DNA from 4 places in the Lonsdalea populi genome. Region 4 is predicted to be linked to each of the others. Evidence: predicted binding sites of a transcription regulator. Region 4 holds the regulator's gene; each other region holds the start of a gene.

Region 1 (8,104 bases), 1.6 Mb from region 4:
CTAAGCGCGTAACCATCAGTGATATCGCCAAGCTGGCGGGGGTTTCCAAATCCACCGCCAGTTTGGTTTTAAATGGTCGTAGTAAGGAATTTCGCGTCTCAGACGCCACGCGCGACCGCGTTCTCGCTCTCGCTCAACAGCATCGTTACCTACCCAGTATTCACGCCCGCTCGCTTCGCTCTACCCGCAGCAATACGCTCGGCCTGATCGTCCCGGAAATGACCAACTATGGCTTTGCGTTAATTTCTCACGAGCTGGAAATGCTGTGCCGCGAAGCCGGTCTGCAACTGCTCATCGCCTGTACCGACGAGAATCCCAGCCAGGAAATTTTGGCGGTGAATAGTCTGATTCAACGTCAGGTGGACGGGCTGATTGTCGCCTCCAGCATGCTTAACGACGCCGAATATCAGAAGATCAACCAACAACTGCCTGTCGTACAGTTCGACCGCATGATAGGCGACTCCGACCTGCCGTTGGTCATCACCGAGTCGATAGAACCCACGGCGACGCTGGTGGAAACCGTCGCGCGTCAGCACCGGGGAGAGTTCTATTTTATTGGCGGCCAAGCCCGCATTTCGCCTACCCGCGACCGATTGGCGGGTTTCCAATTAGGGCTGGAACGCGCCGGAATTAGCTGCCATCCAGACTGGATCATTCACGGCAACTATCGACCCAGCTCCGGCTATGAAATGTTCGCCGAGCTGTGCGCGACGCTGGGGCGGCCGCCCAAAACCCTGTTTGTCGCCGCCTGCGGCCTGCTGGAAGGGGTGCTACGCTACCTGAATCAGCACAACCTGATGAACAGCGAGATCCGACTGTGCAGCTTCGACGACCACTATCTGTTCGACTGTCTGCCGTTGCGAATCGACACGGTCGCGCAAGATTGCGAAACGCTGGCAAGCAGAAGCTTCGATATGATTACCGCGCTGATCGACAGCCGTGTGCTGCCCGAAAAACGCGTTTACGTGCCCAGCCGCATCCACTGGCGGCATCCTGACTCACGCGGTTAAGCCGACTCCTCGGCCTATTTCCCGGCGGTGCGGCCTTTCGCCGCATCTCTGGCGAAAACATCGCGCCTGCGGCTGAAGGGCCAACCTCGTCGGCGAAAAAGGGCGATAGGCCACAGGCGAGGTTTATAGAAACGAAAAAGCGCGGCAAAAGCCGCGCTTAAAGTACAGGATGTTGCGTGAGTCATTAACGAGACACTTTTTCCATCCCCATCAACCCCACTTTGAGATACCCGGCGGAGCGGAGCGCGTCCATCACCTGCATCATGGTCTCATAGTCCACGCTTTTATCCGCCTGGAAGTAGATGGTGTTCTCTTTATTGCCGTTGGTTTTCGCATTCAGCGTCTGCGCCAGCGTATCCTGCGTGACCGGATCTTCACCCAGATACAGCTGTTTGTCGGCTTTAATCGTCAGATAGATCGGCTTTTCACGCGGCTGAGGCGCAGCGGAAGAGGCAGGCAGGTTCACGCGAACATCGACCGTCGCCAGCGGCGCCGCCACCATAAAGATAATCAGCAGCACCAGCATGACATCGATAAACGGCGTGACGTTGATGTCATGCATTTCGCCGTTTTCGTTCTGTCCGTCGTTCAGATGCATCGCCATGCTCAGCCCGCCCGCAGTTTCTGCGTCGAAGAAGACGCCGCGTTGCTTTCGCTGGCGGCAATATCCAAATCGCGGCTTTGGAGCAGCAGCACCTGCGCCGCCACATCGCCGACCAGCGCCTTGTAGCTGGTCGTGGAGCGGGCGAACACGTTGTAGATCACCACCGCCGGAATCGCCGCAATCAGACCGATAGCCGTCGCCAGCAACGCTTCGGCGATACCGGGCGCGACAACGGCCAGATTGGTCGTTTGCGTGTGGGCGATGCCGATGAAGCTGTTCATGATGCCCCAAACCGTACCAAACAGACCGATAAACGGCGCGATGGCGCCGACGGTCGCAAGGTATCCGGTCCCACGCGACATGTGGCGTCCGTTGGCGGCGACACGCCGCTCAAAGCGGAACGCGGTGCGCTCTTTGATGCCTTGATTATCGTCGGAACGGGCCGACAGTAAGATTTCGTCCTGCGCATCGGCGACGAACTGTTGCGCGACGCTGCCCATTTTGCAAAGACGCGCCATTTCCGCAGCTTCGTCCAGTGAGCGTAAGTTGCTCAGCGCGTCATGCTCGCGACGCAGACGGCGCTTGGCGCCGATCAACTCGGCGCTTTTGCCGAAGAAGATGGCCCAGGTCAGCACCGACGCCAGGATCAAGCCGATCATTACGATCTTGACCACAACGTCCGCATGTTGATACATCCCCAGCACGGATAAATCCATCTGCATCAAATTGCCCGGCGCGGCCGCGTCGGGACCCGGCGGCGGCGCGAGCGGTGATGCCGCCGCCGGGTCACCGCCGTTCGTGGAGAGAGGTAAAGATGAAGGCGCGGCAAACGCATAGCCGCTAAAGCCCGCCACCAGCAATAACGCCAGCAGGCTCCGGTACACTGCGCCAACGGCGCCGCCGATCGTCCGCCGGGCTGATGAAACCTGCTGCTTTCCTTTAATGTCAGCCGTATTCACGCTGTTCCTCCGCCAATCATTCAGTGCTGTTCATGGGTCAACTATTTTGGCCAAAATGATACCAAAGCCAAAATTAATTGATAGCTATTCTCATTATTATTGCGCATATATCTCCGTGGCAGCCGGCCCTTATAGCCGGAACTCCGCCTTTCCCTACAGCACAATTCCCTTTGACTGCCCTGACTGGCAGCAAGAGTGTGCTTTTTAGCCTTCCGCCCGACACACTCGGTGTCAGCCATGATAACGTAAAGAGAAAGGTGTTAAAGAGTTAAAACCGCCGCGCTCCTCAATGACAGGAGCCATCAAGGCCGATGAGCAACAGGTGAAGCATGACGAGTAAAAAAACCGCCACAGCACTGGTATCCGCCGGGAGACAGAAGAAATTTACCCAAGGTTCGGTTAATCCCGTGATTCAGCGAGCCTCCTCGCTGGTCTTCGACAGCGTGCAAGACAAGAAACAGGCGACCATCAATCGCGCCAACGGCGCGCTGTTCTACGGCCGCCGAGGGACGCTGACGCACTTCTCTCTTCAGGAAGCCATGGCTGAGCTGGAAAACGGCGCGGGCTGCGCGTTATATCCCTGCGGCGCAGCGGCTGTCGCCAACGCCATCCTGTCATTTGTCTCCGCGGGCGACCATCTGCTGGTGACCGGCTCCGCCTACGAGCCAACACAGGACTTTTGTAACAAAGTGCTGGGCAGGATGGACATCAGCACCACCTATTTCGACCCGCTGGTCGGCGGCGACATCGCCAAGTTGATCCAGCCGGAAACCAAAGTGGTATTTCTGGAATCCCCAGGCTCCATCACGATGGAAGTGCAGGACGTACCCGCCATTGTCACCGCCGTGCGCCGCGTCAACCCGGAGATCGTCATCATCATGGACAACACCTGGGCGGCGGGCATCCTGTTTAAGGCGTTGGATGCCGGGGTGGATATCTCCGTGCAGTCCGGCACCAAGTACATCGTCGGGCATTCCGACGCCATGCTTGGCACCGCGGTCTCCAATGCGCGCTGCTGGGACAGACTGCGCGAGCAGTCTTATCTGATGGGACAGATGGCGGACGCCGACAGCGCCTATATCGCTAGCCGCGGCCTGCGTACGCTGGGGGTCCGTCTGAAGCAGCATCAGGAAAGCAGTTTGCGCATCGCGCGCTGGCTGGCGGAACGTCCGGAAGTCGATGTCGTCAATCACCCTGCGCTGCCGGAATGTAAAGGCCACGCGACCTTCGCGCGCGACTTCAGCGGCTGCAACGGGCTTTTTTCGTTTGTTTTAAAACAAAAACTCACGCCAGCCCAGTTGGCCAGCTATCTTGATAACTTCAACCACTTCAGCATGGCCTATTCTTGGGGCGGTTTCGAATCGCTGATTCTGGCTAATCAGCCGGATGAGCTAGCCAAAATCCGACCGGCCGGCGGCGTTGATTTCAACGGAACGTTGATTCGGTTACATATCGGACTGGAAGATTGCGACGATCTGATCGAGGATCTCGCCGACGGGTTCAGAAGAATTCAGGAATCGTAAAGGTTTCTGTCGCGCTACATCCCCTGATTTCGCTGCGGTTGAATGGGGGAAACGTGTATTATGGTCGTTGTACGGCAGTTATAACGACAAACCCACGTTTTTCACCCTAATTACGTACCCGAACCGCGGCACGGAGCAGCAATACGTTGTTCACCTCAGGGGATTCCAGCAAAACCAGACAGGACGCAAAATGAGTGTTGTTCACGAAATAATTCAGGCGCTATGGCAGCAGGATTTCAGCGCACTGGCCGATCCTCACGTGATTTGGGTGGTCTACGGCATTCTCTTCGTTACCTTGTTTCTTGAGAATGGCCTGTTGCCGGCGTCTTTCCTACCCGGAGACAGCTTGCTGCTGCTGACGGGCGCCATGATCGCCAAAGGCGTGATGAGTTTCATCCCAACCATGGTGCTGCTGACCATTGCGGCCAGCCTGGGCTGCTGGCTCAGTTATCTGCAAGGGCGATGGCTGGGCCATACCCGACTGGTCAAAACCTGGCTGGGACAACTGCCGGTGCATTATCACCAGCGCGCTTATTCGCTGTTTCATCGGCACGGACTGGTGGCGCTGTTAATCGGCCGTTTTCTGGCGTTTGTTCGCACGCTGCTTCCGACCATCGCCGGGATTTCCGGGCTGAGCAATACTCGTTTTCAGGTTTTCAACTGGCTAAGCGGCCTGCTGTGGGTCTGCGGCATTGTCTCGCTGGGCTACGCCATCAGCCATATTCCGCTGGTGAAACGCTACGAAGACCAGGTGATGACCGGGCTGTGCTTGCTGCCGGTCGTGCTGCTGGTCAGCAGTTTAGTCGGTATCGCCGTCATACTTTGGCGTAAAAAACGCGTCAGCGTCTGACGCCACCTTCCGCCGCCGGGCTGAACGCCTGTGCGGCGACGCAAGTTAGTTACCTTCCACCAACGTGCTGCCCGACCGTAACCGAATCACCTCGTCGCCCGGCGTCGTGCCGAAATAGCGTTTAAACTCCCGGCTAAACTGCGACGGGCTTTCATAACCTACCTGCAGCGCCGCCGCGCTGGCTTTCAGCCCATCATGCAACATCATTAGCCGCGCCTTGTGTAAGCGGTAAGACTTCAGATATTGCAGCGGCGAGGTATTCGTCACCGCCTTGAAATTATGATGGAAGGCCGACACGCTCATATTCACGTCCGCCGCCAACTGCTCTACGTTCAGGCTGTCCGCATAGTCGTGTTCGATACGCCGTAGCGCACGCGCGATCTGGCTAAAGTGGGTATGCCGGTTGACCACCGCCTGCAGCGCCGCCCCGCCGACGCCGCAGAGCACATGATAGATGACCTCCCGGACAATCCCCGGCCCCAGCACTCTGGCGTCTCTGGGCGTCGCCATCGCCTCCAGCAACCGCTCCGCTGCACACAACATCTTGTCGCACAACGGTACGCTGCATACGCCGGTGGTATCGGAGCGCGGACGATCCGGGCACTCATCGTCGCCGAGATCCATTAGCAGATCCTGCAACATCGCGCTTTCCATGCGAATCGAGAGGCCGATCAGCGGATGCTCCGTCGTGGCGAATGTTTCGCACTCAAACGGCAACGGCACCGTCATCAGCAGATAGTTTTCCGGATCATAGCGAAAGGTCTTTTCGCCCATATATCCGACCTTATGACCCTGAAACATGATGACGATACTGGGGTCATACATCACCGGCCGACGCACACAGTGCTCTTCGGCGTAGATAACCCTGACCTGCGGGATCGGCGTGACGGTGACACAGCCCTGCCCCACGTATTGCCTGGCCATGTTCGCCAGCCGCTGGCGATGCGTTTCGCTTTGCATATCTTCACCTTTTGCAGATTATGGCAATAAAATGACATAAATCCGGCCTTCAATCATCAATTCCTGCACTCGTTTGCAGAAATAGGCAATAACGAAACAGAAATGTGCATTGTACCCGCGCCGGCAGATCCCGAGAATGAATAACAGACAACGCCGTCGGACAATCCGGCGAAGAGAAGATAATCAACACTAAAAGGGGTGGAGAATGAACGAGACAATTAAGTTATTAAAGAGCCATCGTAGCGAACGCAGCTATCTGGACAAAACAATCCCCGAAGACATCCTTTCCGCGATCATCGACGCCGCCTACCTCTCCCCCACCTCCGTGAATTCACAGCAGGTTTCCGTTATCGTCACTCGCGATCCGGCGCGACGCGCCCGCATCGCCGAACTGGCTGGCGGACAAACCTGGATAGCCCAGGCCCCGGTCTTCCTGACGCTGGTGCTGGACATGCATAAAAGCGAGCGCGCCATTGCTCTGGCGGGCTTCGAGCAGCATGCCCATGAAAGCGTGGAGAGCATCGTCTCCGGCAGTACCGATGTGGGCATCGCCCTTGGCAGTCTGATCGCCGCCGCCCATTCCTATGGGCTGGGCATCGTGCCCATCGGCGGCGTCCGCCGCAATCCCCAGGCGATGATCGAACTGCTCGAGTTGCCGGAGCACACCTTCCCACTGGTAGGACTGGTAATTGGCTACGTCGACCAGCCTGCGCACCAAAAACCGCGGCTCCCCATCAGCACCTTCCGTCACGAAGAAGTATATCGGGACGACACGTTGAACGACGCCATCAAGCAATACGACGAAACGCTGACAAAGCACTGGGGAAAGATCGGCCGCACCGACGGCGCCGCCTGGGGCGCCAACACCGCAGACTATTATCAGCATATTTACTTCCCCGAAGTCCTGCCCGCCCTGCTTCAGCAAGGCTTCAAACTGGATAAGTAATCTATGAACAATTTTACCCTGCATACCCCGACAAAAATTTTGTTCGGAGAGGGACAGATCGCCAACATTGCCGCCGAAATTCCTGAAGACGCGCGTATTCTGATCGTCTACGGCGGCGGCAGCATCAAACGCAACGGCGTGCTCGGTCAGGTCCACGACGCATTGGCGGGCCGCACCATCACCGAGTTTTCCGGCGTTGAACCCAACCCGACTTACGAAACGCTGATGAAGGCCGTCGATGTGGTTCACCAGGAACACATCGACTTCCTGCTCGCCGTGGGCGGCGGTTCGGTCGCGGACGGCACCAAATTCATTGCCGCGGCGGCGAACTACACGGCGTCGGAAGATCCGTGGCATATCCTGCAGACTCACGGACGAGACGTCGCCCAAACGCTGCCTATCGGCGTGGTGCTGACGCTGCCGGCGACCGGCTCCGAGTCCAACAGCGGCGCGGTGATCACGCGGAAAGCCAGCGGCGATAAGCAGGCGTTTCATACGCCATTGGTTCGCCCGCAGTTTGCCGTGCTGGACCCGGTCGTCACCTATACTTTGCCTGAACGCCAGATTGCCAACGGCGTCGTCGATGCCTTTGTACATACGCTGGAGCAATATCTAACCTATCCGGTCGACGCGAAAGTGCAGGATCGCTTCGCGGAAGGGCTGCTGCTGACGCTCATTGAAGAAGGTCCGCGGGCGCTGAAAGAACCGGATAACTATGCCGTGCGCGCCAATGTTATGTGGAGCGCAACCTTGGCGTTGAACGGACTGATCGGGGCGGGCGTGCCGCAAGACTGGTCTACTCATATGCTGGGCCATGAGCTGACCGCCATGCACGGTCTGGATCATGCGCAGACATTGGCAGTCGTTCTGCCAGCTATGCTGCGCGACCGTAAAGCGCAGAAACGGCATAAACTGCTACAGTACGCTGAACGGGTATGGAACCTCCGTGACGGCGGCGAAGAGCAACGGATTGACGGCGCCATTGAAGCCACCCGCGAGTTTTTCGAACGTATGGGCGTCCCCACTCGGATGTCGGACTATCAGTTGGACGGCAGCAGCATCCCGGCGCTGGTGGAAAAACTTAAGGAGCACGGCATGACGGCGCTGGGCGAACACAAGGACATTACGCTTTCCGACAGTCAACGCGTCTATGAGGCCGCTCGCTAGGGCAACGCGCACCCCTTCAGCTTTCAGCTACACTGCTGTTTAGCGCTGCGGATCGGGAGAGCATCCCCCTGCGGCGACGAGCACT
Region 2 (8,104 bases), 1.4 Mb from region 4:
CAATGCCTGACGGTCAATTTTGCCGTTCACCGTGAGCGGCAGCTCGTCCATCACCATCAGCAGCGCCGGCACCATATAGTCCGGCAGCGTGCTGCCTAACTGCGCCAACAGGCGGGCAGAGATATCCGGCTGCGCGCGCAGCGCCTCGTCCGGCACCGAACAGTAGCCAATCAGGCGGTGCGTCACGCCTACCGGCTCGGCGATCACCACGGCGGTGCTGACTTCCGGCAATCCCGCCAGCGCGCTTTCGATCTCGCCCAGTTCCACGCGGAAACCGCGCACTTTAATCTGATGATCGACACGGCCGATAAAGGCCAACTGGCCGTCGGGACGCCAGCGCAGCACGTCCCCGGTGCGGTACATCACCCCGCCCGGCTCAAAGGGATTGGCGACGAAGCGGGCCGCCGTCAGATCCGGGCGACGCAGATAGCCGCGCGCAATGCCCGGCCCTGAGATATACAGTTCGCCGGGGACGCCGACCGGTACTGGCTGCAATCGGGCGTCCAGCAGCCAGACGTGCGTATTGGCGACCGGCCGGCCAATCACAGGCTGGTCCGCCGCCTGCACGCTGGCCCCCAGCGTGTCGATGGTGTACTCCGACGGGCCGTAGTAGTTATGGATCTCGATGGCGTTCTGGCGCTGCATCAGCTGCCACAGCCTGGGCGTGGCAGCCTCGCCGCCGATCATGATAAAGGCGGGCTGATGCTGTTCGGCTTCCAGCAGACCGGCGTCGATCAGTTGAGAGAAGAACGACGGCGTGATGTCCAGCAAATCCACCGGCACCTGATTCATTTGCTGCACCAGCGCCCACGCGTCGCGACGCAACTCTTCATCGAAAATATAAAGCTCGCTGCCCATCAGCATGCAAAACAGCGGTTCCCAGGAGGAGTCGAACGAGAAGGAGGCCGTATGACCGGCGCGCAGCCGTCTCCCGTGACGCTGCTGAAAACGCGTCATCGCCGGGCCGAACAGGAAGTGCTGGTGGGACAGCAGCAGGTTCAGCAGGCCGCGATGCGTGCTCATGACGCCTTTCGGACGACCGGTCGAACCCGAGGTATAAATGATGTAGGCCAGATGATCGCCGCACAGCGGCTGCGCACGATCGCTATCGCCGACAGGCGCCGCCGAGACCCTCTGGCATTCCTCCCGTAGCGCGTCATCGTCCAGACACAAGGTGTGCGGCAAGTCCGGCATCTGAGCAAGCCGGTCCCGCCAGGTGAGCAGCAGCACCGGCCGGGCATCTTCGCACATCAGCGTCAGACGCTCGCGCGGATAGTCCAGATCCAGCGGCAGATAGGCTGCGCCGCTGGCCAACACCGCCAGAATCGCCACCACGCTGTCCACCGAGCGCGGAACGGCGATGGCGACGACATCGTCCGCGCTAACCCCGCGCGCGATCAGAACGCGCGCCAGCTGCATCACCCGCGCCGACAGCGCCGCATAGTCAATCTGTTCGTTTGCGCTGGTGATCGCGACCGCCTTTGGCTGCCGAACCGCCTGACGCCGCAGCAGGTCGATGACTGAAGCGACATCGTCCGGCATCGCAAGCTGCGGTCCCCGGCTCCAGCCGTCGATCCGCTGCTGCTCTTCGAGGCTCAGCAACGACAGATCGCCAATCCGCCGCGCGGGCTGTTCCGCCAGCTGAGACAACAGGTGGTGCAGCCGCTCGCCGTGCGCAGTCAGCGTCTGGCGGTCATAGCGGGCGGGATTCGCCACCAGCCCCAACTGTAAGCGGTCGCCGTCGACGCCGATGTTGAACTCCAGATCGTCCACCGGGCCCATCGCCAGCACGTGGGTGACGGCGGGCGCGCCGTCCAGCGCCAGTCCGGCGTTGTACACCTTGTAGTTGAAGACCGGCCCGTACAGCCCTGCCTGGTCGCCGACCCGCCCCAGATCGCGCCGCAGCTGTTCGGCTTCGTAGCGTTGATGACGGCGGACGGTTTTGATCTCCGCCAGCAACGCCCGGGTGACGTCCGTCAATGTCATGTCGAAAGAGAGCGTTAGCTGTAACGGTAATACGTTCACGACCGGACCGGTGGCGGACAGCGCCGCCGAGCCCATACGGCGCATAAACGGAAAGCCAATCGACAGCCGAGGTTCTCCGCTCATGCGAAACAGGTAGACGGCCAGCGCCGCCATGGCGATTTCCGCCGGTTGGGTCTGCTCCAGTTCGGGATGCGCCGCCAGCGCGGCAAACGGCGTCGCCGGGAACGAGAGTTGATGATGCCAGGTCCGCACCGTGTCTGAGTGAGGCAGCCCCTCTTCGGTGGACAAAGAGATCGGCGCCGGCAGATCGGCCGCATGTTTACGCCAGAATTCGGCGGCGCGCTGACAGGCGGGAGAAGACTGCCAGGTCAGATACTCGTCCACCACGCCGCTGAAGGGCGTAAACGGGGTGGCCGCCGCCGCTTTTCCGGACCGCAGGGCGTTATAAATCTCGACAATGCGCCGCGTGAGCGCGTCAAAACTGAAACCATCCAGCAGCAGATGGTGAAAACGCTGATACCACAGCCACCGCTGTGGCTCTGCCGATACGCGCATTACACACTGCCGGTACAGAGGCTGTTCGCCGTCGGCCGGCAGTTCTTTCGCCAAATCCGCCTGCATCAATGCATAGGCAGCGTTTTCAGCTTCCGGCTGCTGACTGAGGTCCCGCCACTCGACTGCCAGCACGTCGCTCGGCGTCACACAGGTCGGCACACGCTGCCGAGGTTCACCGTCTTCGTTCAGTATGAAGCAGGCATGAACCGTATCCGCTTCGGCCAGTCCTTGCCGAATAGCCGTATCCAGATCGTCGCGGTCCAGCGGGCCGTTGAGTTCGATGGCATGCGCCACGGTAAAAATATTTCTCCGGCTGGCGATGCTGTCCGCCATCCAGATCCCCGGCTGGGCCGCGACGAGCGGTAGTTCCAGATAGTTTGCCTGTCGTACAGGCGTGACGAGAGTGTCAGACACGATGTGACTTCCTTTGCGTTTGCATGCAGAAAACGGAGTGTGGCGCCGTGACGACGCCGACGTGCGGTGCGCGGTTACCTCTCATCCTGCCGCAGGCCGGCGGGACGCATATCCTGCCACTGAGTTTCAATCCAGTTCAGGCAGGCCGAGCGGTCGCCCGGCCCGTAGACGGTACCCCATCCTGCGGGAACGGCTGCAAACGACGGCCAGAGGCTGTACTGCTCCTGTGCGTTCATCAGCACCAGAAACGCGAGACTGTCATCATCGAACGGGTTGGGTTGTTCCTGACTCATATTTGATTGCCTTTTTCCACGTGGTGGGAACATGCATGCCCCTCAGTCATCTCCGCCATCAGCCAGCGGCAGCCGTCAATCAAGCCGCCGCGCCAGCACAGCGCATCATGGCCGCCTGCATACACACGAAACTGAACCCGGTGTCCTGCCGCTGTCAGCGCCTGATGCATCTGTCGATTGACGAATTCAATGTCCGCCTCGCGGCTTCCCGCCTCCTGAAATACCGTCAGCGGCATGTCCGTAAGCCCCTGCTTGCGAACCTGCTCGCCCAGCCAGCCGCCGGGTTGGGAGGAAGAATTGCCATCGGTGATAACGGTCAGGTCAGGCCACCAGAAGGAGCCGGATTGCGTCAGCACCCGGCCGAAACGCTGCGGCATAAACAGCCCGGCATACAGCGCCGCCAGTCCGCCGTAGCTCTGACCCGCAACCAGCGTGCGATCGCGTTCATGGCTAAAGAGCGTGTGCCGAGCGGCTAACGGCAGCAGTTCATCCTGTACCGCCGCCCAAAAATCGGCGTTGCAGGGCAGTTCGTCGCTGCGGACGTCAAGATCGATCGCGTCGATCAGCAGCCAGACGGCGGGCGGCAGCGCCCCGCCCTGGGTTTCTTCGTCCAACGCGGAAAAGAGCGGGAACTGCTCCGCCCAGCGCTGGCCGTCAAGTACAATCGCCAGCGGACGCTGTTCCGGTGCGGAACTGTCTCCCGTGGTGTAAAGCCAGATACGCCGGGCGTTGCCCAGTTTGTCGCTGCGCCACGTGAAGGTCTGCAGCCGATGCCCGTTGACCGTCCCCTCTCCCCGGTCAACGCGCCGCCACGCGGTCTGCGACGGCGCACCGGGCATATGGGCGGACGACTCAGGCTGGCCTCCCCAGGTGTGATGAGGCGCGTTGGCATTCAGCGGATCGGCCACCGCATGGGCCGACAGCGAATACCACCACTCGCGCTGCTGCCGGCGGCGTTCGTCCTCATCCTCGCTGAACGCCGGCGGCAGCAGCCCGGCGCCGACCGGCAAAAAACAGTAGCTGCCGCGCCAATCGTTCTCTACCAGGACGGACCAGTGCCAAACGTCAGTACCTGCCAGACGCGTCAGGCTCTGTGGCGAGCAGCTGTGATGGTCGGTCACACCGTTGATATCCGCGTACACCCGCTGCGTCGGGGAAAGCGCCTCCATGCCGTCGGGATCGCGCCAGAGAAACGTCACCCTGACCTGTTTCCGGTCCGCGCTTTCGATCAGCGGCGTGCCGAGATGCGCAACCCGTCCCCACCAGTCTTCCGTCCCCGCATCCGGCGCAGTCAATAGCGCTGCCGCAAAGCCATACGGCAGTGATTCAGCCATAAATCCTCCAAGTTTAGCTTTGTTAATATTTAGTTAAGATTAACTACTTAATTTTTACTTTCTGTGGATAACGCCACAGAACCAGACATAAAGGAGAATAGTATTGAGAATCATTTACAGTTGCAATAACATGTCGTCCTAACTTGTGTTACGGCGGGGATTAACGCGAGACAACACCCTTATAGAAAAGGGTTTAGCCTGCAATTCACCTTATTGTGCGTCAGATGCTTCGGTGAGTTGCTGACTCAGTGCTTGCGAAATCCTTCTTCCTGATGTTTTGCAGCAGGCTTTTCAAAGGGATAAATCATGTTCACCACGAAAATAAAACCATTAGCACAGCTTATTACTTTTCGTACTAACGGACGCGGCATGCCGTGGGTGTTGGCTTCTTCGCTTCTGCTTCCCCCTCTGGCGCAGGCGGCGGATACGCCCTCCGCCGCCGACAGCAATGACACGATGTTGGTCAGCGCCACACAGGGAGAGAGCGTCACTGCGCCGCTGCGAGGCATCGTTGCCAAAGCCAGCGCCTCCGGCACCAAAACCGAAACCCCGTTGGTGAAGACGCCGCAGACGATCTCCGTCGTCACGCGTGACCAGATGGATCAGCAGGCCGTGGGTTCCGTCGCCGACGCGCTGAACTACACCAGCGGCGTCGTCACCAACTATCGCGGATCCTCCAATCGCAACGACGAAGTGATCGCCCGCGGATTCCGCTATGCGCCGAAATTCCTCGATGGGCTGAGTTTCGGCCTGAGCGGGCAAGGTTCATCGCTGGGAAAATTCGACCCGTGGCTGCTTGAACGCGTCGAGCTGGTGCACGGGCCGGCGTCCGTGCTGTATGGGCAGGTAAACCCCGGCGGGCTGATCAGCATGACCAGCAAACGTCCAACGGCTGAAGAGATCCGCAAGATTCAGTTCCGCGCGGGCAATCAGCATCTGGGCGAAGCGGCATTCGACTTTGGCGGCGCGCTCAACGACGACAAAACGTTGCTTTACCGCCTGAACGGCATCGGCAGCACCCAGCATGAATTCGTTAAAGACGCCAAGCGGGAGCGCGTCGCCGTCGCGCCGGCCCTGACCTGGCTGCCGAATCCTGATACCAGCTTTACGCTGCTGACGGCCTACCAGAACGATCCGGAAGCCGGCTTCCGTAACTTCCTGCCCGCCTACGGCACGATGTTCGAAACGGTCTCCGGCTATATCCCTTACGACCTGAACGTTAGCGATCCTAACTATCATGAATCGAAGCGCGAGCTGGGTTCTCTCGGCTATATCTTCGACCACTCATTCAACGACACGATCGCGTTCCAGCAGAATTTCCGCTACTCCAAGCTCAAGGAGAAATACAAGTATCTGGTCTACACCGTCGGTGGAACGGCGACGGACACCACCATTTCCCGCCGTCAGCAGAAGGAGTACACCAACACCGACGAACTGGGATTGGATAACCAGTTGAAGGCCAAATTCGCCACCGGCGATGTCGCGCACACAACGATCGGCGGGCTGGATTACAAGTGGCAGAAACAGGACTACAACTACTGGCGCAATGGCGGCGATCAATACGATTTCGACTGGGCTAATCCGGTCTACGGCGGCTCATGGCTGGTCAGCGACAGCGAACTGAATCTGATGACCAGCACGGTGAAAACACTCGATCAGGTGGGGATCTATCTGCAGGATCAGATGGAGTGGGAGCGCTGGAACCTGCTGCTGTCCGGTCGTAATGACTGGAGCGAAGTGCGGACGACTGACCGCTCCAAGTCCACCACCACGCAGCAAAACGACAACAAGTTCACCGGACGCGCGGCTCTGTTGTATGCCTTCGACAACGGCATTTCCCCGTACATCAGCTACAGCACCTCCTTCGAGCCGAACCTGAGCAGCGGCGCGCCGGGCAGCGATCCGTTCAAGCCCACCACCGGCGAGCAGTCCGAAATCGGGGTGAAATATCAGGTGCCGGGCGGCGATACGCTGCTGACGCTGTCGATGTTCGACATCACCCAGAAGAACATCACCTCCTACAACAGCATCACCGGGTACAACGAGCAGATCGGCAAGGTAAAATCGAAGGGGGTGGAAGCGGAAGCGCATACCCAGCTAACCCCGGAAATCAGCCTGATGGGCGCGTACACCTTCACCGATGCGGAAACCCGCGAGAGCAACACCGCCAACCAAGTGGGCAAGGCGCCCGCGTCGATTCCGCGTCATACCGCATCCGCCTGGGGAACCTACCGTTTCCTGGATAGTGCGCTGAAAGGCCTGACGCTGGGCACCGGCATACGGTATATCGGCACCAGCTACGGCGACAACGCCGAAAGCTTCAAAGTGCCTCACTACACCCTGTTCGATGCGATGGCGCGTTACGAACTGGGCGAAGCCGCCGCCAGCCTGAAAGGCGCGGCCGTACAGCTCAACGTCAACAATGTGGCGGATAAACGCTACGTCGCGTCCTGCAGCAGTACGTCCGCCTGCTTCTACGGCACCGGACGCAGCATCGTCGCCACGGTAAGCTACAGCTGGTAATCGGCGATGGCCATGCATCATCGCCGCTAGCACTCTGGCGGACGGCATCACGCGTCCGCCTATTCTGACTGATTGCCTTGAGGATCCGCCGCGAGGGGCTTAATCGGCGCAGCCGGTTCGAACCGGCATCAGCGCGCGCCGCTCATTCGATATGGCGAGTAAAGCGCCCCCAAGTGATGGATCCAGGGACTGGATATTTGATTACCACAGCATAATTTTGACGAAATACGCCTCAGCGTCATTTCGTTTTTGTGAATCAACCATAAGGAACGGACAGTGTCTACGCTATCTGCCAAGACTTGCGCGTCGGATATCGGCGACCTACGCCGAGACGACATGCTATTCCTGTCGCCCACCGCCAGCCTGCATGCGCGCGGCTGTTACGCCACGTTAACCCACCCGGCCGACGACGGCGACGATCTGAACGGCGTATTCCAGCGCCAGGTACGCCATCTGTTTGAACAGGCGCAGCGAGACGGTCTCGACAATCCGCTGCTGGTAGGCGCGGTCCCTTTCGATAAACGCCAGCCGGTCAACTTGAAAATCCCCACATCGTATCGCTGGATTCAGCGTGATGAGCTGGCGGAGCGCCCGGCGACGAATACCTTTCCTCGTATTCTTCGTCAGCGGCAAATCCCGGACCGGGAGACGTTTATGCGGATGGTCAGCGCCGGTATTGATGCCACAAAGCGCGGCGAGCTGAATAAGATCGTGCTTTCTCGCCTGCTGGACATCGAAACCGAACAGCCGCTCGATACCCTTTCGCTGCTGCTGCAGCTCAACCAGCAGAATCCGTGGAGCTACAACTTCCATCTGCCGCTGGCAGACGGCTGTCTGGTCGGCGCCAGCCCCGAACTGCTGCTGCGCAAACAGGGGATGACGATCGCCTCGCAACCGCTGGCAGGCTCCAGCCGCCGCAGCAACGACGCGGGCGAAGATCACCGGCTACAGCAGGCGTTGCAAAGTTCCGTCAAAGATCGTTATGAACATCAGTTGGTG
Region 3 (8,104 bases), 720 kb from region 4:
CAGGTATTTGATTACGATCTGGAAGCGCTTGCGTTCATCAACAACAAGCAAGAAGACGCCGCCCTCTACCGTCTGGATTACTTCAGCGTACAATCAGGCTCCAGCGTCATGGCCACCGCCTCGGTCAAACTGGCCTGCGGTGAAGAAATCAAATCAGAAGCCGCCACCGGCAACGGCCCGGTCGACGCCGTTTACAAAGCCATCAACCGTATCACCGGTTTCGATATCAATTTGGTCCAGTATCAGCTGTCCGCCAAAGGTCATGGTAAAGAAGCGCTGGGTCAGGTGGACATCGTGGTCGACTATCAGAACCGCCGCTTCCACGGCGTCGGACTGGCGACGGATATCGTCGAATCCTCCGCGAACGCCATGGTGAACGTGTTGAACAATATTCAACGTGCGCAGATGGTTGAAAAGGAATTACTGCGCTTGCAGCAGCAGAACAACAAACAAAATAGTCAGGAAACAGTGTGATGAACAAAAGCTACCATATCGCCGTACTGCCGGGTGACGGCATCGGCCCGGAAGTCATGGCTCAGGCCTACAAAGTGCTGGAAGCCGTGCGTCAACGTTTTGGTTTGAACATAACAACCAGCGAATATGACATTGGCGGCGCCGCCATCGACCGTCAGGGCACGCCGCTGCCGAAAGATACCATTACCGGCTGCGAACAGGCGAGCGCGATCCTGTTTGGTTCCGTCGGCGGTCCGAAATGGGAACATTTGCCGCCGGCAGAACAGCCTGAACGCGGCGCATTGCTGCCGCTGCGTAAACACTTCAGCCTGTTCAGCAACCTGCGCCCGGCGCGTCTGTATCAAGGGCTGGAAGCGTTCTGTCCGCTGCGCGAAGATATCGCCGCGAAAGGCTTCGACATTCTGTGCGTGCGCGAACTGACCGGCGGGATCTATTTCGGCCAGCCGAAAGGCCGTGAAGGCAGCGGTAAAGATGAACGCGCTTTCGATACCGAGATTTATCACCGTTTCGAAATTGAACGCATCGCCCGCATCGCCTTTGAATCCGCACGTAAACGCCGTCATATCGTGACATCAATCGACAAAGCCAACGTGTTGCAGAGCAGCATTTTGTGGCGCGAAGTCGTCACCGAAATCGCTAAAGATTACCCGGATGTGAAGCTGAACCACATGTACATCGACAATGCCACGATGCAGATGATCAAAGATCCTGCGCAGTTCGACGTGGTGCTGTGCTCCAACATCTTCGGCGACATTTTGTCCGACGAATGCGCCATGATCACCGGCTCCATGGGCATGCTGCCTTCCGCCAGCCTGAACGAATCCGGTTTCGGTCTGTATGAACCCGCGGGTGGTTCCGCGCCGGACATCGCTGGCAAAAACATCGCCAACCCGATTGCACAAATCTTGTCTGCGGCCCTGCTGCTGCGTTACAGCCTGGGTGAAGATGCCGCCGCCGCCGCCATCGAGCAGGCGGTGAATCATGCGCTGGAAGCCGGACACCGCACAGGCGATCTGGCTCGCGACGGCAAGGCCATTGGCACCAGTGAAATGGGCGACGTCATTGCCCGTTATGTCGCGGAAGGGGTGTAATCATGGGTAAAACGTTATATCAGAAGTTATTTGATGCGCACGTCGTGTATGAAGCGGAAAACGAAACGCCGCTGCTGTATATCGACCGTCATCTGGTGCATGAAGTGACATCGCCCCAGGCGTTCGACGGTCTGCGCGCCAAAGGTCGTCAGCTGCGTCAGCCCGGCAAAACCTTCGCCACCATGGATCATAACGTCTCCACTCAGACTCGCGACATCAAGGCGAGTGGCGAGATGGCCCGCATTCAGATGCAGGAGCTGATTAAGAACTGCAAAGCGTTCGGCGTGCAGCTGTACGATCTGAACCACCCTTATCAGGGCATCGTTCACGTCATCGGCCCTGAGCAGGGCATGACGCTGCCGGGAATGACCATCGTCTGCGGCGACTCCCACACGGCCACCCACGGCGCGTTCGGTTCTCTGGCGTTCGGCATCGGGACTTCCGAAGTCGAACACGTCATGGCGACGCAGACCCTGAAACAGGGCCGCGCAAAAACCATGAAGATTGAAGTTACCGGCGATGCGGCTCCGGGCATCACGGCCAAAGACATCGTATTGGCAATCATCGGCAAAACCGGTAGCGCGGGCGGCACCGGTCATGTGGTCGAGTTTTGCGGCAAGGCCATCGAAGCGCTGAGCATGGAAGGCCGCATGACACTGTGCAACATGGCGATTGAAATGGGCGCGAAAGCCGGTCTGGTCGCCCCGGATGAAACGACCTTCACCTACCTGAAAGGTCGCCAGTTCTCGCCGAAAGGCAACGAATGGGAAAAAGCCGTCGAGTACTGGAAGACGATGAAGTCAGACGCGGATGCTCAATTCGACAGCGTGGTCACGCTGAACGCCGCCGACATCGCGCCGCAGGTCACCTGGGGCACCAACCCCGGCCAGGTGATCGGCGTGAATCAGGCCATCCCGGCACCGGAATCCTTCAACGATCCGGTTGAGCGCGCCTCTGCCGAGAAAGCCCTGAATTACATGGGCCTGAAAGCAGGCATCAAGCTGACCGACGTCGCCATCGACAAAGTCTTCATCGGCTCCTGCACCAACTCGCGGATTGAAGATCTGCGCGCTGCCGCCGCTATCGCCAAAGGCCGCAAAGTGGCTGCGGGCGTGCAGGCGATGGTCGTACCCGGCTCAGGTCCGGTAAAAGCACAGGCCGAAAAGGAAGGTCTGGACAAGATTTTTATCGAAGCCGGCTTCGAATGGCGTCTGCCTGGCTGCTCAATGTGTCTGGCGATGAACAATGACCGTCTGAATCCGGGCGAGCGCTGTGCCTCCACCAGCAACCGCAACTTCGAAGGTCGTCAGGGCCGTGCCGGACGGACTCATCTGGTCAGCCCCGCCATGGCCGCTGCGGCCGCGGTGACCGGGCGTTTCGCCGATATTCGCGAATTGAACTGAGAGGGATAACCCATGACTAAATTCACTCAACATACTGGTCTGGTCGTCCCGCTGGACAACGCCAATGTCGATACCGATGCCATCATTCCCAAGCAGTTTCTGCAGAAGGTGACCCGAACCGGCTTCGGCCAACATCTGTTCAACGACTGGCGTTTCCTGGATGTCGCAGGCCAGCAGCCTAATCCTGACTTCGTGCTGAACCAGCCTCGTTACAAAGGCGCCAGCATCTTACTGGCCCGTGAAAACTTCGGCTGCGGCTCCTCCCGCGAACATGCGCCGTGGGCGCTGACCGACTACGGCTTCAGCGTCGTGATTGCGCCGAGCTTCGCCGATATTTTCTACGGTAACGCCTTGAACAACCAGCTGCTGCCGGTTCGACTGAGCGACGCCGATGTCGACGAACTGTTTACCCTGGTGGAAAACAACGAAGGCATCACCTTCACCGTCGATCTGGAAGCTCAGATTGTGAAGGCGGGCGATAAAAGCTATCCGTTTGAAATCGATAACTTCCGCCGTCACTGCATGATCAACGGTCTGGATAACATCGGCCTGACGCTGCAACACGAAGCGGCGATTGCCCGCTACGAGGAAACACAGCCGACGTTCCTGCGCTAAGCTTCACCGTGTCACAATGCCCATGGCCCGCTTCGGCGGGCCTGTTTTTTACCGCTCCCCACGCGGTCCCTGACACCAGTACGCCATAAACGCCATCGACTCTCGCGCGACACCCCGCTCGCCCACCAGATATCGCCTTAAGGCTTTCACCACCGATGATTCGGCGGCCACCCAGCCGAAAAACTGCCCGTGCTGACTCTCCGCCCTTTCCCACAGCAGTTCGTCTTCAGGGACTTCCGTTAACTCAACGACGGGAGGCACGCATGGGGCCTGAGGCAAGGTCAGCGCATCGCGAACCGCATCCAGCAACCGCTCGCCGTGTTTTGCTCCGCTGTCTTCCCGCGGCAGCCAATGAATATCGGCGAAGGTGAAATGGCTGAAATCCTGGCAGTCGGCACGCAAAGGCAGCTCGATAAAGGCCTGCACCTGAGGAGGCGACGCCTGCCCGGCCAACTGCTCCAGAATTCCTTTCACGGCTGGAAACGCAGTTTCGTCGGCGATCAGCAACGCCCGGCGGGTCTGCTCTACAGGCAGCCACTCATAGCCGCCTTGGCGGCCCCGCGAGTCGGCGCAGGGCGCCACCATCTGCAGACGATCACCCGGCTCGGCGCGCATCGCCCACGATGACGCCGGGCCTTCCGTGCCGTGAATGACAAACTCCACTTCCACCTCCCCCGCTGCCGCATTCAGGCGGCGAAGGGTATAAGTCCGCGCGATGGGACGTTGGCGTTTCGGCAATGCCAGCAGCTCCGCATACCAGTTCGCGACATCCGGCAGTTGAGACGGCGTGCCGTCAAGTGCAGGGAACAGGAGTTTAATTCGCTGATCGGGCGCACCGGTCATCATCCCACGCACTGACTCGCCGCGGAAAACACAGCGCATCATTGACGGGCTCAACTTCTGCTTATTCGCCAGCGCAACCTCGAAAATCTTGTACTCTTTTGCTCCCGCCATACTCATCCCTCTGGTGTTCTACCGTACTCAAGCGAAGAATGTTAGCACTCTACTGATAATGAGAACAATTATTGATACAGGGATTTATAGAAGGTGGAAGCGGCCTCACAAAGCGCGGAAGTGGTTCGACTTTCGGGCTGTCAAGACGGTCAGACGGAGGAAATAACAGAAGCAATGGCATTCATCACGCAGCGATCAATGCCACTGTTCACCCAGACGATGTTCAACAGAGGAACAAAACACAGCAACGGCAGGTAGGTTTTATTGCCTACGCCCCAAACAATGTTGAACATAAAAGCGCCCCAGTTCCATCCCTTGACTTCTCTTGGTACGGCTTTTCCATATTCGGCCATGTGTGAGTTTTCCTTGCAAAATATGACAAAAAATCACGTGGACAGTACCTAGAACTCCATTCAAGCTTCAACTATTTTGCGGCGATAATATGATCGCCTAACTATTTAACTTAATTGACCATTTCATCGAAACATTTCATTCAGCTGACGTATTGATAAGAGCACCGCGGTGCGTCAGCGGACATTCAGGGGAAGAATAGGACAGAAAAAAATCAGGCAGGGACCCGTAGGCCGCTGCCTGATTGAGCGTCAGGGAAGCAGAAAACTTTCCTGAATGCGTCCAACGATTATTCGTTAATGCGAGGATGCTGATCGATTAGCGACCGACGTTTCGTCTCTAGCTCAACGATTTGAGCGTTAATATCTTCGATTTTATGCTCGATATTGTCGTGATGCTCACGCAGCAGCTCTCTGGCTTCACTCAGGTCGGAGGCCGCCGGCGTCGCGCCTTTCAGCGGCTTGTTGGCCGTTTCCTTCATGAAGATACCCGTGACCAGACCGATAACGGCGATGACCATCAGGTAGTAGGCCGGCATAAACAGGTTGTTGCTGGCTTCAACCAGCCACGCGGTCAACGTCGGCGTCAGACCCGCGATCAGGATAGAAATGTTGAAAGCGCTCGCCAGCGCACTGTAACGGATGTGAGTCGGGAACATCGCCGGCAGCGAAGAGGCCATCACACCGGTAAAGGCATTCAGAATCACCGCCAGTATCAGCAGCCCCAGGAAAATCAGGCCGATTGCGCCACTGTTGATCATCATGAAACAAGGGATGGCCAGCAGGAACATCGCAACGCTGCCGATCACGACGAACGGTTTACGTCCGAAGCGATCGCTCAGCAGCCCCATCACCGGCTGAACAAACAGCATCCCGATCATGATGGCGATGATAATCAGTACACCGTGGTTCTCGGAGTAGTGCAGGTTGTGCGACAGGTAGCTCGGCATGTAAGTCAGCAGCATGTAGTAGGTGACGTTGGTGGCAATCACCAGGCCCGTACAGGACAGCAGACTTTTCCAATGTTTGGTGGCAATCTCTTTAAAAGAGACACGCGGCCCGGTATTCAAGCCGTCGCGGTCGTCTTTTTCCATCTTCTCAACGTGCTGCTGGAACGCCGGCGTTTCCTCCAGCGCATGACGCAGATAAAGGCCGATGATCCCAAGCGGCAGCGCCAGGAAGAACGGGATACGCCAGCCCCATTCCAGGAACTTGGCTTCGCCTATCATGGCGGAGATCAGCACCACGACGCCCGCGCCCAAGACAAACCCGGCGATGGAGCCGAAGTCCAGCCAGCTTCCCATAAACCCACGCTTCCGGTCCGGAGAATATTCGGCGACGAAGATCGACGCACCGGTATATTCGCCGCCCACGGAGAAACCCTGAGCCATTTTGGCCAGCAGCAGCAGTATCGGCGCCCAGATCCCAATGGAGTTATAAGACGGTATCAGGCCGATGCAGAAGGTACTGATCGACATGATGATAATGGTAATGGCCAATATTTTCTGACGGCCATATTTGTCGCCCAAAGAGCCGAAGAACAGCCCGCCCAGAGGACGAATCAGGAAGGGAACGGAGAATGTCGCCAGCGCGGCGATCATCTGGACGCTGGGGTTAGCGCCGGGGAAAAAGACCTGGCCCAAGGCGTAAGCGACAAAACCATATACACCGAAATCGAACCATTCCATGGCATTACCCAGCGCGGCTGCGGTAATGGCTTTACGTAAACGTGTATCGTCAATAATGGTGACATCGCCCAGAACGATGGGCCGTGCCTTTCTTCTGCGTAACTTCATAGTGAATTATTTTACCTGTTTTAATGTAATAGACTGAATTGAAACGTCTCACTGAAGGATGGTCACATCAAGATAGTTTTTTATTTCGCTATAACCGATTAACCCAGTTTCATTTACTAGCATGTTACCATAGGTTGAATGTTTATATCGACTTTAACGTTCCTTGACTCATTTTCAAAGCCCATCTTAGCATAGGATATGCATCACTTATTTCGGGCAAAAAAAAGCCGGTGGGATAACCACCGGGCGGTGAAAGCTTCACCATCACTCAGAAAACAGAAACCTTGTTGTCGTCAAATCCAGTGACGGTATTCCTCATCAGACATATTCTCCGTCTGCCACTGCGTCACCTGCATCAGCAGCGCCAGACGCTGAGAAGTCGACAGCCAGCGCCCCCACGCCGAGTGTCCCTGGGACAGGATGTTGCGATAACTCCGATACAATCGTGATAGTGCCATCGTCATGCCCTCCGACCGTTCATTATTTGCACTTTAGTTATGGCAAAGTATCAACGTAAAATAGGGGAAAATATATTGATGACTTTATGCCGAGGAGTTCCCCTTTATGTCCTCTTCCCGACTGCAACAACAGTTCATCCGGCTCTGGCAGCATCTGCAAGGACAGCCTACTGACACCACGCTGCAGGAGCTGACCGGGGTACTCAACTGCTCGCGACGGCATATTCGGTCGCTGCTGCGAGCCATGCAGGAAGAGGGCTGGCTGAACTGGGAAGCCGAAGCGGGACGAGGAAAACGATCGCGGCTCAGCTTCCTCTATACCGGTCTGACGCTGCAGCAACAGCGGGCGGAAGACCTGCTGGAGCAGGATCGGATCGACCAGTTGGTGCAGTTGGTGGGAGACAAATCGCAGGTGCGGCAGATGCTGCTTTCCCACATCGGACGCAGCTTCCGGCAGGGCAAACACCTGCTGCGCATCGCCTACTACCGGCCGATGCGTAACCTGCTGCCCGGCTCGGCGCTGCGGCGTTCGGAAACGCATCTGGCCCGCCAGATCTTCAGCGGATTAACCACCATAAATGAGGAAAATGGGGAACTCCTGCCGGATTTAGCCCACCACTGGCAGCAGGTCTCGCCCCTGCATTGGCGTTTTTATTTGCGCCCCGCCGTGCGTTTCCATCACGGCCGGGAGCTGACGATGGACGACGTGATCGCCTCTCTGCAACGCATCACCGCCATGCCGCTGTTTTCTCATCTCTGCGCCATCGAATCGCCCATCCCCTCCGTGCTGGATGTGCGGCTGACGACGCCGGATGTCTGGTTGCCCTGGCTGCTCGGCAGCGTGTCCGCGATGATTTTGCCGCAGGAGTGGAAAGTGCTGCCCGATTTCACCCGCCATCCGGTGGGCACCGGCCCTTACGCCGTGCTGCGCAACAGCGTTACACAGCTGAAAATCAACGCCTT
Region 4 (8,104 bases):
CGATGCCGTGGCGGTCATAGTCCGGATCGTTGGCGAAGGCCAGATCGAACTTGTCGCGCAGCGCCAGCAGCCCGGCCATGGCGAACTCCGATGAGCAGTCCATACGGATGACGCCGTCGTGATCCAGCGTCATAAAGCGGAACGTCTGATCAACTTCGTCGTTGACCATGGTCAGATCCAGTTGGTAGTGTTCGGCGATCCGCTGCCAGTAAGCGATACCGGAACCGCCCAGAGGATCGACGCCCAACTTCAGCCCGGCGCGCTGGATGGCCGCCATATCGACGACATCGCCCAGCCTTTCCACGTAGGCCTGCACCAGATCCTGTTCGTGAAGATGAGCGCCCTGTTTGGCCGCGTCCATGGTCTGACGCTTAACGCCGCACAATGCTTCTGCCAGCAACGCGTTGGCGCGCTTTTCAATCACGCTGGTCAGATTGGTGTCTGCGGGACCGCCATTGGGGGGATTGTACTTGATGCCGCCGTCTTCCGGCGGGTTGTGCGACGGCGTAATGACAATGCCATCTGCCAGTGCGCCGCCGTTGCGGTTGTGCGTCAAAATCGCGTTGGAGACCGCCGGCGTTGGGGTGAAGCCGTTATCCTGCTGGATAATCACGTCCACACCGTTCGCCGTCAGCACTTCCAGAACGGAAATAAACGCGGGTTCAGACAACGCATGCGTGTCTTTACCCACGTAACAAGGGCCGCTAATTCCCTGACGACGGCGCTCTTCGGCGATGGCCTGTGCAATAGCCAGAATATGCGCTTCATTGAAACTGTGACGCGCGGCGCTACCGCGATGACCAGAGGTGCCGAATTTCACGGCATGGGCCGGATTGGCAGGGTCCGGTTGCAACACGTAATACTGTGACGTCAACTGCGCGACGTTAATCAAGTCGCTCTGCCGGGTAGGTTGTCCAGCTCTCGGGTGATTAGCCATTACCTTGTTTTCCTGACGCGTGATTTAGAGGGTGCCGCAGACTTTCTCAATCAGCTCCGGCGGGAACTGCATCGATTGCATGATGTGTTCGACCATGCTTCGTTTACGACCCGTATTGGTATTCGTGATAACCCAGTATGGCGTGCCCTGAATATGTTTGGGTTTAGTGTGCGTGCCATTTTGCAGCAGCGTATGCTCGTCACCGGCAAAGTAAACGCGGGTCCGGCCGTGGAGCGACTCGGTCGCCGCGCTGAATTCAGCAGGTGACAAGTCATACAACGTGGACAATATCAACATGAAGCGGTTGATCGCTTTATTCTTCTCAGCGTATTCGTCTGATAACAGCAGCTCGCGGAGCGCTCTCACCCGGTCTCGCGGGCTGGGTTGAATCGCCGCCGCCGGCTGTTCAGCCGCCGCAGCTTTGGAGGGGGCTGTCTGTGCAACCTGTCCGGCGCTGAATTTCAGCATGCGCCGTAAAATGTCTGATGCGCTTTCGCCAATATGCTGGGTATGGCTGGCAATATAACGATAAAGCTCTTCGTCGACCTCAATAGTTTTCATCTTCATCCAGTACGGTTTTATTTCTTCAATCATCAGGGAGTATAAAGTTACCTTTCTCCCGCGAACAGCAGCAAACGGGGGTATCCGCATAAAGTCAGATTAGGCTGAGTGATGCCTTTGCGCATGGAGGGTCGCCAGAGGCGAACGTTCATGGCACTGCGAGATCGCAGGATAATCTCATGATACCCTAAGCAAACGTCTCCCTGAATGAACTTCACTATGAAATTGAATTATCGCTGGCAAAACGCACAACTGCCTCAGCAGCAGCTTCCGGTTATTCTCATTCACGGCCTGTTCGGCAACCTGGATAATCTTGGCGTATTAGCCCGCAATCTGCAAAATCAACACGATATTTTACAGATCGATCTGCGTAACCACGGGTTGTCTCCACGCGATCCCTCCATGCAGTATCAGGATATGGCGCAAGATGTCGTGGATCTGCTGGACGAACTGGCGCTGGATCGTGTCATGGTGATCGGCCACTCCATGGGCGGTAAAGTCGCCATGGCGCTGAGCGCGCTGATTCCGGATCGCATTGAGCGCATCGTCGCGATTGATATTGCGCCGGTGCATTATCACAGTCGACGACACGACGACATCTTTGCCGCGCTAAGAGCCGTCAGCGCCGCCGGGATTACACAACGTACTGCCGCTGCGGAATTGATGCGCGAAAGCATCGCCGACGATGGCGTAATTCAGTTCCTGCTGAAGTCATTTGCTCAGGGAGCGTGGCGATTCAACGTGCCGGTTTTATGGGACCAGTACGAGGCCATTTCAGGCTGGCAGGACGTCCCCGTCTGGGCGCACCCCATTCTGTTCATTCGCGGAGAGAATTCGCCTTATCTGGATCGCCGCTATCGCGATGCGCTGCTGCGCCAGTTTCCCGGTGCGACGGCTTATGCCATCGCAGGCGCAGGGCATTGGGTCCATGCAGAAAAACCCGAGGCCGTGCTGCGGGCAATACACCGTTTTATGGCCCAGAGTTAACCCAACCGTTCGCCGCGACACCAGTAAACCATTGTCGCGGCTGGTTCCGCTGGGGTATCATGTCGCCCGCTTTACGCACTGAAGGGTCGGCTTTCTAGCCACTGGCATTGTTAACCACATCATCAAAATGTCGCAGATAAAATGCGCCTTTTGGTCCGAATCTTTGCAGTACCACTACCTATGGCAAAAGAACAAACGGATCGCACCACGCCGGATCTTTTCGCTGATGAGCGTCGTCCGGGCCGTCCGAAAACCAATCCGCTTTCACGAGATGAACAGCTGAGAATCAACAAGCGCAATCAGCTGAGACGAGACAAAAATCGTGGGTTAAGGCGGGTTGAGCTGAAAATTAACGCAGAAGCGGTCGATATTCTCAACGCGTTGGCGGAAGAGAAAAAGATCAGCCGAAGTGAGCTCATCGAGCAAATTTTGCTATCGCAGCTGGCAGGCGCAACACGTTGATCGCACATAACGCGTCGTCAGAGACGCCCCGAATTTATTGTTTTCATTACGACGTTCACTGACTCCCACGCTCCGCACATCTTTCAGTCTAATTCCCAATCCGCCCTTATCATCGCGCTCCTCGCGGCGACGATAAGGGTAACAGGCATAGCTGCTAGCGTGTGAAATCGCGTGGCTTGGTTAGAATTTTTCCCAGTTATCCGCCGATTTCCCTGATGGGAGTGCTTTTAACGCAGGCGCGGGAGCGGCCGATTTTACCTCACGGCTATGAACTACGGGCGCGTCTTTGGCCGACGATTCCGTCAGGCGGAAGACCGACACGGCCTGCGTCAGCAGAGCCGCCTGCTCTTCCAGCGAGCGCGCGGCGGCGGACGCTTCTTCAACTAACGCGGCGTTCTGCTGTGTGACGCCATCCATTTCCGCAATCGCCTGCCCTGCCTGAGCAATCCCTTTACTTTGCTCCTCGGACGCCGTGGCAATTTCCGCCATGATATCGGTCACGTTCGATACGGAGCGGACTATTTCGCTCATGGTCGTTCCTGCGTCCGCGACCTGCGACGATCCGGAATCGACGCTGCGTACCGAATCGGAAATCAGATGTTCGATCTCCTTGGCCGCCTGCGCGCTTCGCTGAGCCAGATTACGCACTTCCCCCGCGACGACGGCGAAACCACGCCCTTGTTCTCCGGCGCGGGCCGCTTCCACTGCGGCGTTCAGCGCCAGAATGTTGGTCTGGAATGCAATCCCGTTAATCACCGTGGTGATTTCAGCAATCTTCTTGGAGCTGCTGGCAATTTCAGACATGGTTTTCACCACGTTGTCGACCAGTTCTCCACCCTTGTGGGCCGTGACCGAAGCCTGCTGCGCCAGCTGACGCGCATGCCCGGCGTTCTCGGCGTTCTGTTTCACCGTCGACGTTAACTGCTCCATACTGGCCGCGCTCTCTTCAAGCGCGGAGGCCTGAGACTCCGTGCGCGCCGAGAGGTCATTGTTGCCAGCGGCGATTTCCGCCACGCCCTGATAAATGGATTCGGCGCTGCTGCGGATGGTGCTGACCGTATTAGCCAGGCTGCCCTGCATATCGCGCAGCAGAGGGAACAGTTTGCCCACGCAGTTGTTGCCGAAGTCCACGATCGGTTTACCCAACCGCCCGGCGGCGATGATCTGGAAGTAGTCGCGAAGTTCGTTGAGAGGGCGCATCAAATATTTGACCAGATAACGATCGGTGAACAGCAACATTAATATGCCCGCTATCAGTCCCGCTACCAGGATAGTCTGGCCAATGAAAGTCAGACGGTTGAAACGCTCGCCCGCTGCGCTAAACTTCTCAGCGCCCGCTTTGTTGAACGCCGTAACAGAAATGCCGAACTGACGACTTAACGCAGGGACGGTCGTTTTAGCATATTCCTGATACTCATCCAGCGCAGAGGCAGCCGCGCGTTGGAACATCGGCTCTACGCCATTTTGGATAAGATTCGTCCAGTCGTTGGCCACCGCATCAGCCAAAGAACTGTCCATGCCGGCGTGGTCGATCTGTTTGAACGCCACCAAACCCTCTTTCATATTATTGAGCGCTTCCGCTGCAGACCGCTGCTCTTTGTCCGCATTGGCGATATCGCCCGACCGACGATAGTCCACCGATCTGGCCAGTCGAGTCACCATACGAAAATACTGATCGTTCCCCGTGTTGACTAGGTTCATATTTTTAACCAGGAGCGTGCTGGTGTGCGATGTTTGGGTCATCGCATGGAATGAATAGAAGGTGTAAGCCGAAACCGCGCCCCACAACACACAGAAAGTGCCCAACACCCACAGTAATGCCGTACGGATAGCAATATTTCTCAGCAATCGCATATCAAAACTCCCTGCCGAAGCAAAAGATTAAGTTTGGTGTAACTAAGACTGGCTGAAGCGCCTTTGTTAAGGGAAAGCACGGTGCTGATTGGGCGTCACTGACAAAGCGCTCAGTGTTCACCATCGTCAATATCGGACAAAAATTTAGAGGACAGACTTCGCAAAAATAAGAAAAAAACCAGAAATAATATTTAGTTAAAGTTTTTCAATAAGATAGTAGATTAAAAAAATTACAAAAATATCTATGACATAAAAAATCACCGCGAGGGCAGAGAGAGTCGAGGCACCGGCAGATACAAGTTTCTCCCTCAGAAAGGGTCTGCTATCATTATCCGATCTGTGGTAGCTCAGGCACCATATCAATAGGAATCAAGAGGTTATATTATCCATGGCACTTATAGGTATTTTCTTCGGCAGCGATACTGGCAATACCGAAAACATTGCCAAGGCAATCCAACAGCAGCTGGGCTCCGATGTCGCAGAAGTCCATGACATCGCCAAAAGCAGCAAAGAAGATCTTGAGCGTTTCGACATTCTGCTGCTGGGCATTCCAACCTGGTATTACGGGGAAGCACAGTGTGACTGGGACGATTTCTTTCCGACGCTGGAAGACATCGATTTCGCCGGAAAGCGCGTAGCGCTCTTTGGATGCGGCGATCAGGAAGACTATGCCGAGTATTTCTGTGATGCCATGGGCACCTTGCGCGATATTATCGAACCGCGCGGCGCGACCATCGTCGGTAACTGGTCTACCGAAGGTTACTACTTCGAAGCCTCGAAAGGTCTGGCTGACGACAACCACTTCATCGGCCTGGCGATTGATGAAGACCGTCAGCCGGAGCTGACCGAGGAGCGCGTGAGCGCATGGGTTAAACAAATCAGTTCTGAGCTGAATTTGTAAGCATTTTAGATCAGTTCTCCCCGTTGCGGCCCGGCACAAGTTTGTGTCGGAGCCGTATCAATAGGTAAAACCTGTCATAAATATAGATACATTTTTTTAACTTTTCCGCTTTGCGCGGTACAATACCCCCTTCGGTTAGCTGGTTTCTCACCATTTTTCGCTTTTAAAACGGCGTTGCGCCGTCCCTCTCACCGATGGGTAAGCCTGATATGGTTACGGTTCTGCGGTTTTCATTTCGCCTATGCAGTTCTATAATTGAGACGAATAAACATGTTTGAGCCGACCGATGATATTAGGCTAGTTAGCCTCCCTTGATGAAAGTAGAGTAACAGGACTAAATCCGCATGACTGACAACAACACCGCATTAAAGAAGGCCGGCCTGAAAGTAACCCTTCCTCGTCTTAAAATCCTGGAAGTCCTGCAGGACCCAACTTGCCATCACGTCAGTGCGGAAGATTTGTATAAAAAACTGATTGATATGGGAGAGGAAATTGGCCTGGCTACCGTTTATCGCGTGCTAAACCAGTTCGATGACGCCGGTATCGTTACTCGTCACAACTTTGAGGGCGGAAAATCAGTTTTCGAGCTGACTCAGCAACAGCATCACGATCATCTGATTTGTCTAGACTGCGGACGCGTCATTGAATTTAGCGATGAATCCATTGAAGCTCGCCAGCGTGAGATTTCAGAGCGCCACGGTATCAAACTGACTAACCACAGTCTGTACCTGTACGGCCACTGCAGCTCCGGCAACTGCCGTGAAGACGAAAAACTGCACGAAGGGAACTGATTCCTCTTCTAATCAGAAAAAATGATTCACAAAAAAAGAAAACCGCCACGGCGGTTTTCTTTTTTCTTTATTCGGGCACGATAAAGTCAACCGGCCCAAGTGTCTCGCAAACCTGTGGTTCGGTTAAATACCAAATGATCGGCGCTGGAGTAAACGCGGTCCGCGCAGAAGTACCCTTCACGCTCGAACTGGTACGCTTTCTCCGCCAGAGCCTCCGCCATGCTGGCTTCAACAAATCCATTCGCGATCTGCAACGACTCAGGGTTGATGGTCGACAGGAAATCTTCCGCCGCCCCTGGGTTCGCTACGCTGAAAAGACGGTCGTACAGGCGGAATTCGGCCGGAATGCCGTGCGCCACGGAAACCCAGTGGATGACGCCTTTTACCTTGCGTCCATCGGCCGGATCTTTGCTCAGCGTATCTGGATCATAGCTACAGTAAATTGTTGCGATCTCGCCCTGCTCGTCTTTTTCAATACGGTCAGCTTTGATCACATAGGCGTTGCGAAGACGAACTTCCTTTCCCAGCACCAGACGTTTGTACTGCTTGTTGGCGGCTTCACGGAAGTCGGCACGGTCGATGTACAGTTCGCGGCTGAAACCGACCTGACGCGTTCCCATCTCCGGCTGGTTGGGATGGTTTGGCATCGTCACCCACTCTTCGTGGCCTTCAGGCAGGTTTTCGATAACCACTTTCACCGGATCCAGCACGGCCATGGCGCGCGGCGCATTCTCGTTCAAATCATCGCGAATGCAGGATTCCAACGATGCCATTTCTACCGTGTTGTCCTGTTTGGTCACACCGATACGGCGGCAGAATTCGCGAATAGAAGCTGCGGTATAACCACGACGACGCAGACCGGAGATCGTCGGCATACGCGGATCGTCCCAGCCTTCCACGACGTTTTCCATCACCAGTTGGTTCAGTTTGCGCTTGGACATCACCGCATATTCCAGATTCAAACGAGAAAACTCATACTGATGCGGATGCACGGGGATGGAGATATTGTCGAGCACCCAATCGTACAGACGGCGGTTATCCTGGAACTCCAGCGTACACAGAGAGTGAGTCACCCCTTCCAGCGCATCGGAAATGCAGTGGGTAAAGTCGTACATCGGGTAGATGCACCACTTGTTGCCGGTCTGGTGGTGGTCGGCGAATTTGATGCGATACAGCACTGGATCGCGCATCACCATGAAAGGCGACGCCATATCAATTTTGGCGCGCAGGCACGCGGTGCCTTCGGCAAATCCGCCGCTGCGCATTTTTTCAAACAGCACCAGGTTTTCCTGAACGTCGCGATCGCGGTAAGGGCTGTTTTTACCCGGGGAGGTTAGCGTACCGCGATACTCGCGGATCTGCTCCGGCGTCAGCTCATCGACATACGCCAGCCCTTTATTAATCAACTCAATCGCGTACTGATGCAGTTGGTCGAAATAGTTGGACGAATAACGGACTTCGCCGCTCCAGGAGAAGCCCAGCCAATGGACGTCGTGCTTGATGGACTCGATAAATTCGATGTCCTCTTTGACCGGGTTGGTATCGTCGAAACGCAGGTTGCATTGGCCGTGATAGTCTTCGGCAATGCCGAAATTCAGGCAAATCGATTTT

Evidence for each region. Region 4 encodes Fur, which represses iron uptake genes when iron is present. Its sites were predicted from a motif close to ATAATAATGAGAACNACTATCAA; they were not measured.
Region 1: a site for Fur is predicted at 2,651-2,673, ahead of exbB (tol-pal system-associated acyl-CoA thioesterase). Genes of this name have one in related genera too.
Region 2: a site for Fur is predicted at 4,680-4,702, ahead of fes (enterochelin esterase). Genes of this name have one in related genera too.
Region 3: a site for Fur is predicted at 4,590-4,612, ahead of I6N93_RS02350 (siderophore-interacting protein). Genes of this name have one in related genera too.

Annotation. Positions count from the first base shown of each region.
Region 1 is NZ_CP065534.1:3,464,681-3,472,784, forward strand. Features, by position in the region: gene I6N93_RS15305 (LacI family DNA-binding transcriptional regulator) at 1-1,010, shown strand, start outside; gene exbD (TonB system transport protein ExbD) at 1,195-1,614, opposite strand; gene exbB (tol-pal system-associated acyl-CoA thioesterase) at 1,617-2,573, opposite strand; gene metC (cystathionine beta-lyase) at 2,903-4,096, shown strand; gene I6N93_RS15325 (DedA family protein) at 4,287-4,946, shown strand; gene I6N93_RS15330 (AraC family transcriptional regulator) at 4,992-5,906, opposite strand; gene I6N93_RS15335 (NADPH-dependent oxidoreductase) at 6,112-6,852, shown strand; gene yqhD (alcohol dehydrogenase) at 6,856-8,019, shown strand.
Region 2 is NZ_CP065534.1:2,566,286-2,574,389, forward strand. Features, by position in the region: gene I6N93_RS11265 (amino acid adenylation domain-containing protein) at 1-2,955, opposite strand, end outside; gene I6N93_RS11270 (MbtH family protein) at 3,030-3,248, opposite strand; gene fes (enterochelin esterase) at 3,245-4,582, opposite strand; gene I6N93_RS11280 (TonB-dependent siderophore receptor) at 4,889-7,105, shown strand; gene I6N93_RS11285 (isochorismate synthase) at 7,382-8,104, shown strand, end outside.
Region 3 is NZ_CP065534.1:493,829-501,932, reverse strand. Features, by position in the region: gene leuA (2-isopropylmalate synthase) at 1-474, shown strand, start outside; gene leuB (3-isopropylmalate dehydrogenase) at 474-1,565, shown strand; gene leuC (3-isopropylmalate dehydratase large subunit) at 1,568-2,968, shown strand; gene leuD (3-isopropylmalate dehydratase small subunit) at 2,981-3,583, shown strand; gene I6N93_RS02350 (siderophore-interacting protein) at 3,632-4,537, opposite strand; gene I6N93_RS02345 (hypothetical protein) at 4,687-4,890, opposite strand; gene proP (glycine betaine/L-proline transporter ProP) at 5,178-6,683, opposite strand; gene sgrT (glucose uptake inhibitor SgrT) at 6,977-7,141, opposite strand; gene sgrR (HTH-type transcriptional regulator SgrR) at 7,248-8,104, shown strand, end outside.
Region 4 is NZ_CP065534.1:1,215,314-1,223,417, reverse strand. Features, by position in the region: gene pgm (phosphoglucomutase (alpha-D-glucose-1,6-bisphosphate-dependent)) at 1-937, opposite strand, end outside; gene seqA (replication initiation negative regulator SeqA) at 962-1,498, opposite strand; gene ybfF (esterase) at 1,718-2,485, shown strand; gene ybfE (LexA regulated protein) at 2,666-2,947, shown strand; gene I6N93_RS05435 (methyl-accepting chemotaxis protein) at 3,128-4,801, opposite strand; gene fldA (flavodoxin FldA) at 5,190-5,702, shown strand; gene fur (ferric iron uptake transcriptional regulator) at 6,047-6,493, shown strand; gene glnS (glutamine--tRNA ligase) at 6,580-8,104, opposite strand, start outside.